Regions from separate parts of the Paenibacillus dendritiformis genome, predicted to be linked through region 1. Evidence: riboswitches for the same ligand, from Rfam matches in the RefSeq annotation. Region 1 holds a riboswitch; the other holds the start of a gene.
The links. Region 1 has a riboswitch for FMN ahead of ribD (bifunctional diaminohydroxyphosphoribosylaminopyrimidine deaminase/5-amino-6-(5-phosphoribosylamino)uracil reductase RibD). Riboswitches for the same ligand answer to the same signal wherever they lie in the genome.
Positions count from the first base shown of each region.

Region 2: it holds a riboswitch for FMN, as region 1 does, so the genes downstream of both, L6439_RS11215 (DMT family transporter) here and ribD (bifunctional diaminohydroxyphosphoribosylaminopyrimidine deaminase/5-amino-6-(5-phosphoribosylamino)uracil reductase RibD) in region 1, are expected to answer to the same signal.

Region 1 is NZ_AP025344.1:3,719,326-3,726,349, forward strand. Features, by position in the region: gene L6439_RS16470 (bifunctional 3,4-dihydroxy-2-butanone-4-phosphate synthase/GTP cyclohydrolase II) at 1-625, opposite strand, end outside; gene L6439_RS16475 (riboflavin synthase) at 649-1,308, opposite strand; gene ribD (bifunctional diaminohydroxyphosphoribosylaminopyrimidine deaminase/5-amino-6-(5-phosphoribosylamino)uracil reductase RibD) at 1,289-2,458, opposite strand; FMN riboswitch at 2,722-2,887, opposite strand; gene L6439_RS16485 (VanZ family protein) at 2,967-3,389, opposite strand; gene L6439_RS16490 (transglycosylase SLT domain-containing protein) at 3,500-4,312, opposite strand; gene L6439_RS16495 (peptidylprolyl isomerase) at 4,835-5,272, opposite strand; gene lysA (diaminopimelate decarboxylase) at 5,399-6,739, opposite strand; gene L6439_RS16505 (spore germination protein) at 6,885-7,024, opposite strand, start outside.
Region 2 is NZ_AP025344.1:2,561,473-2,568,496, reverse strand. Features, by position in the region: gene L6439_RS11240 (sensor histidine kinase) at 1-39, opposite strand, end outside; gene L6439_RS11235 (response regulator transcription factor) at 36-740, opposite strand; gene coaA (type I pantothenate kinase) at 998-1,918, shown strand; gene L6439_RS11225 (hypothetical protein) at 2,203-2,733, shown strand; gene L6439_RS11220 (helix-turn-helix domain-containing protein) at 2,895-3,287, opposite strand; gene L6439_RS11215 (DMT family transporter) at 4,111-5,034, opposite strand; FMN riboswitch at 5,147-5,291, opposite strand; gene rpoD (RNA polymerase sigma factor RpoD) at 5,483-6,361, opposite strand; gene L6439_RS11205 (class I SAM-dependent methyltransferase) at 6,696-7,024, opposite strand, start outside.

The sequences.
Region 1 (7,024 bases):
CCAGATTCTCCTTCTCGTTGCGATAATGAATGAGATCTTTGATGCAAATGAGCTTCAAGCCGTGTTTCTGCTTGATCTCGATCAGGTCTGGCAGCCGTGCCATCGTCCCGTCTTCCTTGATGACTTCGCAAATGACCCCGGCCGGGGATGCCCCGCATAAGCGAGCCAAGTCGACGGCCGCTTCGGTGTGGCCTGCGCGGCGCAGCACGCCGCCCCGCTTCGCGATCAGCGGGAAGATGTGGCCCGGACGGCGGAAGTCTGCCGCTTGCGCCTTCGGATCAAGCATCTTCCGAATCGTCAGCGAGCGTTCATGGGCCGAGATGCCCGTCGACGTCTCGATGTGGTCGATCGACACTGTGAAGGCCGTCCCGTGATTGTCGGTGTTATGCGTAACCATCGGCGGCAGATCCAGTTCTTCTGCCCGCTCGGGCGTAATCGGCACGCAGACGAGCCCGCGGCCCTCGGTAATCATGAAGTTGATCGCTTCCGGCGTCGCCTTGTCAGCCAGCGCCAGGAAGTCGCCTTCGTTCTCTCGATCCTCGTCATCGACGACGATGATCACTTTGCCTTCCATTAAGTCGCGGATGGCATCCTCTATCGTATCGAACGAAAATTGTTCACTCATCGCTCTTCCCCCTTTGCATGATGTCACATGAAGCCGTGTTCCGCCAAAAAGGCGCTGCTGATGCGGGAGTTTCCGCTCGCGGCGGAGCGGCTGCCGCAGGCCAGCAAATGATCGACATATTTGGCCAGCACGTCGCATTCGATATTGACTGTGTCTCCCGGCTGCTTGCCCTGGAGCGCCGTCTCGGCGAGCGTATGCGGAATGATCGATACGGCGAACATCCCCTTCTCCGCCCGGGTCAGGGTGAGGCTCATGCCATCCACGGTAACCGATCCGCGCGGGATCATATACTTGGCCATGCCCGGATCTTCGGCGAGGAACTCGAACACGACCGCATTCGCCTGCGCCGTCCGGCGCATAATGCGCGCCAGCCCATCGACATGGCCCTGTACGATATGTCCGCCAAAACGGCCGTCCGCCGCCATCGCCCGTTCCAGATTGACCGGAGCGCCCGGCTGCAAATCCTTCAGATTCGTATGCCGGAATGTCTCGGGCATGACATCCGCCATGAAGGAGCCGGAGTCATGGGAGACCGCCGTCAGGCATACTCCGTTCACCGCGATGCTGTCGCCGATCTTCATCCCTTCCAGCACTTTCGCGGCCCGGATATGCAGCACCATCGCTTCTCCGCGCTTCGTCACGGCCTGCAGCCGTCCGACTTCTTCAACGAGTCCCGTGAACATCGTCGCTTCCTCCCTTCTCATTCAGCGTGGCGGCTATCCTTTCAAATACGGTGCCGAACGGATAACCGCTGATGCAGACATTGTCTCCCAGCGTCTCGACCCGCGTATGCCGGAGCCGGTAAGCGTCGTTCATCCGGCTTACGCCATCGAAGGCGAAGTTGGGCGGCGACGACGCGCCGCCGACAATCGTCGGCGCGTAGAACAGCACGACCCGATCCACCCAGCGGCCCTCCAGCAGCGCCCCGTTCAGACGGCCGCCTCCCTCCAGCAGGATCGAGCCGATCTCCTGGCTTCCGCACCATTCCATCACGCGCCGCAGATCGACCCGGGGCCCGTCGCCCGCGGCGATAACCTCTACGCCGCGCGCCTCCAGCGCTTCACGCTTCCCGGCATCCGCCCGGGAAGTCGTGAACACGATCGTCGGCGCGGAGCGATCGGCGACGACCTTCGCCTCCAGCGGCAGCCGCAACCGTGAATCGACGATAAGCCGCGTCGGATGCAGGCCCGGTACGGCAAGCCGCGTCGTCAGGGACGGATTGTCGGCCAGCACCGTGCCGATTCCGGCCATAATCGCCTGATGGCGGTGGCGCATCGCTTGCACCCGTTCCCGGGCCTGCTCGTTGGAGATCCAACGGCTGTCGCCCGTATGCGTCGCGATGCGGCCGTCCAGGGTGCTCGCCGTCTTGAGCGTCACATACGGCAGGCCGGTCGTGATGTACTTGGCGAACATCTCGATGAGCGACTCGGCTTGGGACTGGAGCACGCCTGCCGTCACTTCGACGCCCTGCTCGCGCAGCAACTGGGCCCCCCGGCCGCTGACCGCCGGGTTCGGATCCAGGCAGCCGATGACGACGCGCTTGATTCCGGCTTCCAGCAGGCGAAGGCTGCAAGGGGGCGTCTTGCCGTAATGGCTGCAAGGCTCAAGCGTCACATAGGCGGCAGCGCCGCGCGCGTCTTCGCCGGCCATCTGCAGCGCATGCACCTCCGCATGGCCTTCGCCGCGCCGCAGATGCGCACCCAGTCCGACGACCCGGCCTTCGCGGACGATGACGCAGCCGACGGCCGGATTGATTCCGGTCTGCCCCATGGCCCGTTCCGCCACATCAAGCGCCAACTGCATGTAGAACTCGTCATTGATTACCGGATGCACCAGAGCGTCCCTCCTTCTTTTTACAGCTTGCCCCATCGCAGCAAAAAACCCTTCGGAATCCTCCGAAGGGCTAGGTTGTTGAGCTTACAGGTATGTACTCTTTTTCATCATAGCACAGTCAAATAAACAGTCCGGCATCTTCGCAAAAATGAGACGGAACGCAACCGCCTTCCCGCGTACGACAAATAAACCGGCTGAATCGGCAACTGAAAAAACTATGTGAAAAAAAGAACTAAAAGAGTTAAAAAGAAAACTCTTCTCCTGACGCCCTTCTCCCATCCAGACTATACTGTCGGTTCTGGATTTGCACCAGATCCACCGTTCGAACGAAGTTCGCCCGGGTCACGGACTAAGGAAGGCGGTAGCCGTCAACAGCGCTACCCTTCCATCACCGCCGGTCGGGAATTGCACCCTGCCCTGAAGGTTCAGCAGATATCATATTAAGTAACCGCCATGCGATTACGTAACGGATCTTATCACTTCGCGCGGAAAAAGGCAAGGCCATACCTCACCTTCTCCGCCGGACCGCACTCACGAGTACATAGGCAGCCAATACGAGCGCCACTCCGATCGAGTCGACCGCCACGTCGGCGAGATGCCCGGTCCGCCCGGGCACGAAGGTCTGGTGCCACTCATCGGAACAGGCGTATAAGATGGCAATCAGGCCGCTCCCCGCCGCTATCAGGCCCTTCGAACGGACGCGGGCCGAGAACGTCAAGATAAGCAGAAGCGTCAGCAAGGCGAATTCGGTGACGTGACCGAATTTGCGAATAAAAAATTCAATGAAATGATAAGGCTCCCGCCACGACACAAGACTCCCGTCGTACAGAAATTCCCAGCGCGGAAGATAGCGAAGCAGCTTCTCTTCCGGCATGAAGGAGCCAAGCGCCGGCTTCATGTCCTGGACTGAATACGGCTCGGCCGATTTCATAAATATAAATCCCATCCAAGCGATGGTTAATATGAACCATAGGAGGCCTAACCGGCTTCTCTGGCGCATAGATTCGCGTGCCCCTTTCTACATATAGAGTCCGGCCCGTTTTAATTCGCCTGTCTCGCGCGCTGGATTCTCATCGTCTGAGCCGGCTTCTGCAGCTTCGGGGAAGCCGTCTTCACCCCCGGCTTCTGCGGGGCCGCCTTGGCGGCCTGGGCGGCCTTGGCCGCTTCGCGCTTATACAGGGCCTTCGTATTCAGCACTCTTTTCGTATAGGCGCTGTCCAGCGTGCCTTTATCCTGAATCCAGCGCTTGGAGCCGTATCTGCCTCGATTATAAGCGAGGAGCATCGCTTTTTCCAGGTCATCTCCCTTATAATCGTCCTGCCAGTAAGCGCGGCATTCCAGCAATTCCGCCAAGCCGAGCAGAATATTGTCTTTCGGCTCGAACATATCAAGATTCGGGCGTCCGATCGCTTTGGACAGCCGCGATACGTTGACGGAGTTCATCTGTACGAGCCCGTAATCCTCCGTACCGTTCGGATTGCTGTGCACCAGCTCGGCATTGAAGTTGCTCTCCACTTTGATCAGAGCCAAAAAGGTCATGTAATCAATATTTTTTTTGCTCGTTTCCTTCCAGATCACATCAAGCACTTCTTCCGGCAGCTTAACCGACGGAATGCGAGGGCGAACGGGCGCCTCGCTCTTCTCGGACGCCGATTGAATGCGAACCTCTTTTTCTCTTCCGCTCGTCTTATGCCAACCCGCTTGCCGGGCCTGACGCTCCATTTCCAGTTCAAATACGAGCGGCACCCGATCCAAATACTCCTGATACGTGGCCGTCTCTCTGTTCAGACCATCCAGGCTGCAGGATGTAAGGACAATGGCTGCGCCTACGACGGTTATGACACCTTTCTTCATGTTCATCTCCTCTTAATGACCCTACCCCGACATCGCCGGTCCCATTATCCGGCTTCGTTTCTCTCTATCTCTACTTATTCAATCTTGGTTAGCTTGAAACAAATCATGGTATTTCCGATTCTCATAGGGGAGAGTGAGATATACGGGAAGGCGGAAATGATAGAAGCGATATCAAACGGAAGCAATGGATGGGATTGATTCATGAGGTGTTCAAATGGGGAATCAGTGCAAAATAAATCGTCGCTTGCCCGGCATCGAACCATTCCGGGAGCAGATTACCTATTCGCTTCAACCTGATTTGTTGTCAATAGCTTCGGGTCTGTTCTGATATGGCACAAGCCGCCTGCTTGCGTTGCCGCTGCCGGCCGGCTGGACTGCCATGGTTGCTAGGGAACGCATGTTCGTTCTTTCCATAGCATTTTATCATCTTCTATGATTATACGCAATATTTTTTTCTTGTCTAATGTTTCTGAATGTAAAAAAAAACCTGCTCCGCAGTTGCCGGGAGCAGGGAGGCGAACTTTATCCTTCTACGACGCGAACTTCCTTCATTTTGTCGCCTTGCTTGATTTGGTCGACAACTTCCATTCCTTCCACAACTTTACCAAAAACCGTATGCACGCCATCCAAATGCGGGAATGCGTCATACGTGATGTAAAATTGGGAGCCGCCGGTATCCTTGCCGGCATGCGCCATCGCGAGCACGCCGCGAACATGCTTGTGCGGATTGCCTTGCGTCTCGCACTTGATCGTATACCCCGGCCCGCCCATTCCGGTTCCTTGCGGGCATCCGCCTTGGGCGACGAATCCCGGAATGACGCGGTGGAAGGTCAACCCGTTATAGAAGCCCTCATTTGCCAGCTTCTCGAAGTTGGCTACGGTTCCCGGCGCTTCTTTCTCATGCAGTTCGATTTTGACGGCTCCGCCCTTTTCCATCTCGATTTGTGCAAATTTGCTCATTATGTATGAACTCCTCTCATTACTCGTTGTGGGATATAACTATCGTTAACGATTATACGTTATTTGGGCGCAAAAAGAAAACGGCCCCGCTCCGCCAATGCGCAGGCGAATTGCGGGGCGCGGAATTTATCGGCCAAGCGGCTGCGATTCGCGCTTTTCCAATCGTGCAGGAATCAGATCGCAGCGGACAATATCTTCACGGGTTTCGCGGCGGACCACCAAGTCCGCTTCCCCGTCCCGGACAAAGACCACAGCCGGGCGCGGAATCCGGTTATAGTTGCTGGCCATGGAATAGTTATAAGCTCCCGTGCAAGAGACGGCCAGCAAATCTCCGGCCGACACGGATGGCAGCGCCACATCCCAGATGAGCATATCGCCGCTCTCGCAGCATTTGCCCGCAATCGAGACCACTTCACGGACCGCGTCCTTCGCACGGTTGGCAACAAGCGCCTCATATTTTGATTCATACAGCGCCGGACGCGGATTGTCAGTCATGCCCCCATCGACCGCAACATACTTGCGAACCCCGGGGATATCCTTAATCGAACCGATGGTGTACAGCGTCGTTCCGGCTTCCCCGACGATGCTCCGGCCCGGCTCGACCCAGATCTCCGGCAGCTCGCTGTAAATCTTCCCGAAATGCGTGCGAACCGCTTCCGTTATCGCCTTCACGTAATCCCGCACAGCCAACGGCGTATCGCCTTCAACATAGCGAATGCCGAAGCCGCCGCCCAGGTTCACGACGGGGAAGACAACATTCATCTGGCTGAGCACGTTGGCCGCGAACTCCGCGACGCGCTGTACCGCCATCTGGAATCCTTCCGTCTCGAAAATTTGCGATCCGATATGGGAGTGAACGCCGAGCAGTTGCAAGCCTTCCGCATCGGATGCTTGCGCGACCGCCCGGAGCGCCGTCCCGTTCCCGATATCGAAGCCGAACTTGGAATCCGTCTGCCCGGTCGAGATATATTCATGGGTATGCGCTTCGACGCCGGGCGTAACGCGCAAGAGCACCGCGACCCGCTGACGCCGCATTTTGGCGATCGCATTCAGCAGGTGCAGCTCTGCGAAGCTGTCAACGACGAAGCATCCGATGCCGGCATCAAGCGCCATCTCGATCTCGGCCGGGGTCTTGTTATTGCCATGGAAATGAATCCGTTCGGCAGGAAAGCCTGCCTGCAGCGCCGTATGCAGTTCCCCTTCAGATACGACATCGAGGGACAAGCCCTCCTCGTCCGCGATGCGGCACATTGCCATTACGCAGAATGCCTTGCTCGCGTAGGCAACCTGGAAGTTCAGCCCCGATTCGCGAAACGCTTCCATATATTCGCGGGAGCGGGTACGAATGAGCGCCTCATCCATGATGTACAGCGGTGTTCCGAACTGATTTTTCAAGGTGGTTACATCGCAGCCGCCGATTTCGAGGTGGCCGGATTCATTGACAGTACTTGTTCCATGTAAGTGCATCGTTCTCTTCTCCCCATTTCCTCATCCATACACTGGATCTCCCAGCACCATGAAAAATATTACATCGAGTATACCAGTCCATTCTATATGGAAGAATGGACTTTTGTACATAACGTTTGCATTATATCTTTATCGCGACACCGTGCTACGTCTGCAGCTCGCCGTCATTCCGACCGGAAGAGCGATCCGGGGGCATCTTCGTGTTATCGCGGGTCTTGTTGAAGCTCGGCCGGGTTTTCATGTTCAGGACCGGTTGACGGAACAGAATGTTGAACATCGCCTTCG
Region 2 (7,024 bases), 1.2 Mb from region 1:
TCCGGCCAACGGAAGATGCTCACGCCAGAACAGATTCATAGGGCTTGCTCATCCTCCCAGGTCACGTTCAGCCGGTAGCCGACGCCGCGCACGGTCTCCAGGGCGTCACCGATGCCGAGCTCCGCCAGCTTCTTGCGGACCCGCGTAATATTGACGCTTAGCGTGTTGTCATCGACGAACGAGTCATCCCACAGCTTGTCCAGAATCAGCTCCCGGGTGACGGCGCGGGGACAGCGCTCCAGCAGCGTCTCGACCAGAATCGCTTCCTTCTTCGTCAGCATAATCGTCTTCCCGTCCAGACGCAGCTCCAGCCGCTCGGGATAGAGCGCCAGCCCGTATCGTTCCACCGTGCGCTCGTCCGCCTTGACCGCATAATCGCCGTATACCCGCCGCAGCGTGCTGCGAATCTTCGCCAGCACGATCTCCGAATGGAATGGCTTCGTAATATAGTCATCCCCTCCGTTCTCTAACGCCATCACTTGATCCATCTCTCCGCTTCGCGCCGAAATGAACAGGATCGGACAGGTCGAGACGGTGCGGATCTGGCGGCACCAGTAGTACCCGTCGAAGCTGGGCAGATTGACGTCCAACAGGACGACATGCGGCTGAATGTCCTTGAATTGATCGAGCACCCGATCGAACTCTTCGACGATAATGCCTTGGTCGCCGTATTTTTCAATATGAGATTGCAATAAGTGCGCGATTTTCGGATCGTCCTCGACGATCATGATTTTATACAAGTTCAATGCTCCTTCCTTCCATGCCGCGCGGCCCGTGCCGGGGCATTTGCTTGCAATTCGCTCCGAACCAAGAATGAACCGAATGTAGCATATACGGGGCGAGAAATCAATCGGCCGCGCCCCGCCTTGAGACTCTTTTCGGCGGCCGGAGAGGCGAACTTACTTGACAACATCGCCCATTTTGGAACATGATATGTGAGTCTATTATCTTATCAATATTCCAGTTGAAGTTATTAATCGGAGCGAGAGGTAGAACGATGCATAACCTGAGTCCCTATATCACTATGAAGCGGTCGGAATGGGCCCGCTTGAACGGCCAATCCCATCTGTCGGTGACCGCCGAACAGTTCAATCAGCTGAAGGGATTGAACGAGCGTATCGCCCTGGACGAACTGGAGGAGGTCTATCTTCCGCTGGCGAAGCTCCTTCATATCTACGTGACCGCGGCGCAGCATTTGAAGGCGTCGTCGTCTTCCTTCCTGGGCACCGCCACCGAGAACGTTCCTTATATTATCGGAATTGCCGGTAGCGTCGCCGCAGGGAAGAGCACGACCGCCCGGCTTCTCCAAGCGCTGCTGTCCCAATATGATGAACACCCCCGCGTCGACATCGTGACGACGGATGGCTTCCTGTACCCGAACCGGACGCTCGAGGAACGGGGCATGATGAATAAGAAAGGCTTTCCCGAGAGCTACGACACGAAGCGGCTCCTTCGCTTCCTGATGGATATCAAGTCAGGCGTGAGCGAGGTGCATGCGCCGGTCTATTCGCATCTGTCCTATGACATCGTGCCCGAAGAGCGCATTGCCGTGTGCCAGCCGGATATTCTTATCGTCGAAGGCATCAACGTGCTGCAGGTCAGCAAGGAAGCGAGCGTGTTCGTCAGCGACTTTTTCGATTTCTCCATCTATGTCGACGCGCGGGAGCATGACCTGGAGACATGGTATATTGAGCGCTTTCTCCTGCTGCGGGACACCGCCTTCCGCAATCCGGATTCCTACTTCCACCGCTATGCTGGCTTGACCGAGGAAGAAGCGGTTCAGCGGGCGAAGAACATCTGGCGGGACATCAATCAGGTCAATCTGGTCGAAAATATACTGCCTACCCGCTACCGCGCCAAGCTCATATTAAGCAAAGCCGCCGATCATCGGATCCGCGACATTCTTCTGCGCAAATAACATCATGAGATGACTCCCCGGATGTTCATCCGGCCAGACAAGAGCAGCCCGCTTCAAGGGCTGCTCTTGTTGTTCAGAGCGGCCGCCCTTCCGGCGCCAAGCTCCCGCCCTATGCCCCGGCTGGCCAAATCCGCTCCGCCTTCGCTTCTGTCCGGCACGCTCCCTGCCGCGGGCTGCGGCGAATACCCGAATGCCCGCGTCCGCCTCCCGCTTTTTTTGCAGCAGGCGCGGATTTGTATTATGATCGTACTCATCATTCGCATGTTGCGCAGGAGGCTTGGACCATGTTTGATCCTACGATTTTCGACAATCTGAAGGTCGTGCTGGAAGGCAAAATCTATGATATGGATCAGGAAGGAGAATGGCTCGTCATCGGGCGGGAGGATCTGATCGATCTCGCCGGGTTCGGGCGGACCTTCCGCATGCGCGTGCAGCGGCCCGGGGAGACCTGCACCGCCGTATTGACGCTTGCGAGCGGATTGGCCGATTTCGCCGCCGAGCTGCGCGGCCTGCGGCTTGTCGGGGAAGAGCCGGGCGCCCGGCTGGAGCTCTCCTTCGAGCTGGCGGGCGATTATACGGCGCGGGCGGGCGAGATGGGAGAACGGTTGGCCTCCATCTGGGGCGGCGCCGTCATCATGCGGCAGGAACGGACGATTCCCGTCCCTCCTCGGATCGGGGCAGCTTCTCCCGCCGCGGACGAAGGGACGCATCGCATCGTGCTGACGTTCAGTCAGCCAATCGATGAGCGTCATCTGGGCGAGCTGGGCGCCCTCGTCATGCAGACGCTCGATTCGCTTCGGCTTCTCGGCGAATAGCCTGCAGGGGGCGTTCATGCCCCCCCCCCGCATTCGCGGCCGCACAGGCTCAAGTCCAAGGAGCGAGCCGCTGGCCGGATCGCCAGAGCCAATCGCGGCGATTATGAACAGGGCGGAGCTGCATTGTTGCGGCTCCGCCCTGTTCGCATGCAGATGGCATGTTATTTGTTCTTCCATTTATACAAGGGGTAATAATAGCCGACTTCCCGTCCCATCAGCTCGCATAATTTGACTACGCGCTCCGGGTTCGGCACGCTGCCTTCGAATACCCATTTCTCGGCCGTCCGCTGAGTCACGCCGCAATACCGGGCGATGTCGGCCGTTCGCAATTTCAGGCGGATCATATCCTCGTAGAGGCGCTTGTCGTTCAAGCCGCTTTTGAGCTTGCGCTGGATCGGATACTCCCGGAACCCTTTCGGCTCGGGCTTGCGGCGCATCGCTTTGCAGCGCTGACATAAGTATTGGGATGATGCATTCCCGCACTGTGCGCATAGTCCCTTGCGTCTTCTCTCTTGCCTTAGCTGTCTCATGGATGTTTTTGCACAAAAAGACATGATGCCCATAGCTCCTTACAACGAAATAATTCAGCAGATTCTGCCAACTGACGGCTGTCCTGTACTGATATTAAATGGATTTCGTATGCGGGACAACCGACAAATGCTGACAATTGCGGGCATGCCTTCAAACGCCAAAAAGCGGCTGCCCAAAGGCAGCCGCCGTAGAATCCGTAGAATAACCGCATCATGTATGCGACCGGAAATTGTATGTTCTAAGCAAAAGAGAGGATGGAGGCGGGAATGGGGCTGCGGGACGAGCCGCGAAAGAGGGTTGAAGCGCGGGACTTGTCTCCCAGCGAAGTCCTCATAACGACTCGGTTTCTCAAAACACGTTGATTCAGCAGGCAAAATCCTGCACAAATACAGCAATACCGTAGGGACGACTTCACCAGAAAGGGAATCCTGTAAAACTGCAGCAATTTCACACGTTTCTCTTCGACTCAGCTCAAAAGGGCCTAAAATGATGTAGCTGTGCAGCATTTCCTCGGAATGTGGACTCATTGAGCCGAAATTCCTGTAAAATAGCAGCAATTCCCTCCACACGTGAAAACCCCAGGAGATTATGATATCTCCAGAAGGCGATGACGCTCTGAATGCCAAGTTTCGATTAGGCAGGTAATCAACCCTCGCAAAAAACAGGGGTTTTCCAACAGCCAGAAGTGTGCGGGAAATTACGCTATTTCAGCCGCTCTCGGATGCCATTCCTGCAATAGCGCATCATTTGCGCCCATTTTCGCTTTCCATCCATGGGTATGGCTTTATATTCATGTCATTTTGCAGCCAGTTGGGCAACGGAATCAACGTCACCATTAAGATGACATTATTCCTGCTGACGGGCCACGCAGAACAGCGCAATCCAGATCAAAGCGAATCCAACCACTTGCGCCACGGTCACGACCTCCTGAAAGACAAGCCAGTTCACCACCATTCCGACCAATGGGAAGGACAGTTCCGCGAGCGTCGCATAAGAAGCCTTCGTGACGGCCAGGCCCCGGTAATACAGCAGCAAGCTCAGCAGACCCGGCAGCAACACTTGCAGCAAAATGTAGAAGGCCAGCTTCCCCCACTCGCCCGAGGGGATGTCCCAGCTCGGATGTTCGCTCCAGGTGATGACGAACAATAACGGCAGGCCAAGCGCGAACCGGAGTGCCGTAACGGTCTCATACTTCATATCGTTCAGCAGCAATCGCCCCATGACGGTCGAACCGCCCCACAGGAATGCGGCGCCGAGCGCGAGCAAGCTGCCTACGCCGATGACCTCGCGCACATGCCCGATCGGCAAAGTCCAGCCGAACGTGAGCAGATAGGTGCCGGCTACCGCCAACACCAGCAGCAGCCCGAAGCCGCGCGGCAGTCTCTCCCGCAGAAGAAAGCGCGCCAGCAGGATGGCGAACAGCGGCTGCAGCTTCTGCAGCAGAAGGACCGCGTTCGGATTGCCCATCACGAATGCGTCCGTGAACATAATGGTCGCGATGACGGATCCGCCCCAGGACAGGAAGAGCAGCGCCACAAGATGCCGCCAGGTAATGTTCTTCAGCTCATGGCGGTTCACCCACAATACCGGCGCCGCGAACAGCAGCAAAATAAGATGTTCAACTAAAACGATCTGTGTGGATGTCAAATAATCCAGCACAAAGGTGCGGAAGACCGGTCCGATCCCCCACAGAGCGGCACCCAGCACGACGTACCAGATCCCTCTAGATGCGCGGGCAGCACCATGTCCCGGCTGCAATGCTTCGTCCATATTCAATAACCTCCACGGTCGTTGAACAGGATCTAGGCCTAAGAAGACTTACTTCGCCAATGATCATATGTGGTTAAGATGACAGACAACATATACCACGTGAATCGGGATAAGCGATCTTCTTCCATCCGGACTATACCGTCGGCTTTGGCTTTGCACCAAATCAGTCGCCGCTTAACAGCGGCGAGTCGCGGGCTCGGGCTGGACAACAGCGCCTTACCGCCGGTCAGGAATTCCACCTGGCCCTGAAGATCCTCATTCAAATCATTCGTAGGCATGTCCCTCGCGGGTGTCATGCCCCGTTCTTCATTATAACTTGAATTATCCGCACTTCAACTGAAAATTTCGTGTCAGTCCAGAGACGCAAAAGGGACACGCGCATCAGAACGCGTGCCCCTCGGCAGCATATCTTGTCTTATAAGTGCATCATGACGGCAACTCAGCCCGCTTATTCGAGGAAATCCTTCAGCCGCTTGCTGCGGCTCGGATGTCTTAATTTGCGGAGCGCCTTTGCCTCGATCTGCCGGATTCGCTCGCGGGTCACCCCGAATTCGTGGCCTACCTCTTCAAGCGTCCGGGTACGCCCGTCATCCAGGCCGAAGCGGAGACGCAGCACGTTCTGCTCCCGCTCGGTCAGCGTGTCGAGCACATCCTCCAATTGGACCTTCAACAGCTCATACGCCGCGGCGTCCGCTGGCGCGAGCGCCTCCTGATCCTCGATGAAATCTCCGAGGCTGGAGTCATTTTCGTCGCCGACAGGCGTTTCGATCGAGACCGGCTCCTGGCCGATCTTCATAATCTCCCGCACTTTATCCGGCGTAATCTCCATCTTGACCGCGATCTCTTCCGGCGTCGGTTCCCGGCCGAACTCCTGCAGCAGCTCCTTCGAGATCCGGTTGAGCTTGTTAATCGTCTCTACCATATGAACCGGAACCCGAATCGTCCGTGCCTGATCCGCGATCGATCGCGTAATCGCTTGGCGGATCCACCATGTCGCATACGTGCTGAACTTGTAGCCCTTCGTGTAGTCGAACTTGTCCACGGCCCGCATCAGGCCCATATTGCCCTCTTGAATCAGATCGAGCAGCATCATGCCGCGCCCGATATACCGTCTTGCAATACTGACGACCAGACGGAGATTCGCCTCCGCGAGTCTCTGCTTCGCTTCGGCATCCCCCTGGACGACCCGCTTGGCCAATTCGATCTCTTCCTCTGCGGACAGCAGCGGTACGCGCCCTATCTCTTTTAAGTACATGCGCACAGGGTCATCGAGTTTGATCCCGGGTGGCAGCATCAGGTCGTAGTCCTGTTGATCGTTCGTAAGCATCCAATCCCCCCTGTAACCCGCTAGCTGGAATGTATATATTATTCTTGACACAATATGCCGAATGTGCTAAGATCAAAAATAAATGTGCACATAAACAATTGGCAACGGATAGTTTATCATACTTTCGTGACAGTTTCAATACATAATTCAAGAAGTGATTGCTTTTCAATTTCTGGCATTCTCTATTTTCCTTCATTTTCGTGTGGATTGCAAATGCAGCTTCTCGTCGCGGGCGGGAAGTTTTTTTGATCCCTGCTGCAAATAGTACGCCAATCAGCCCCCATCTATTCGTCGGGAACGGAGAACAGATGGGGGCTTGCCGATTAGTATGAAGTTATAAGACCGCAGCATGGACGAAATAAGCGTGTTCGTACGCATAATAGCCGTCCGACCGGTTCATGAAGTACCGCTCCTGTATCGCCTCCGGAGACAGCTGCTCCCGCAACTGCAAGCCGGATTCACGCAGTTGCCCGGCGATGGAAGCCGGATCCAGCCCGGTCAGCATTGGCTCCCCGGCATATCGGAGCATCTCCTGCATCCAGTTCACCCGATAGGCGGCCCGATCCGGCAGGAACGCCTCCGTATCCCAATAGTCGAATACGATCTCGCTGCCTTCCGGACAGATCCCGGCAATCATGCGCAGCGTGGCGAAGGCATCGTCCT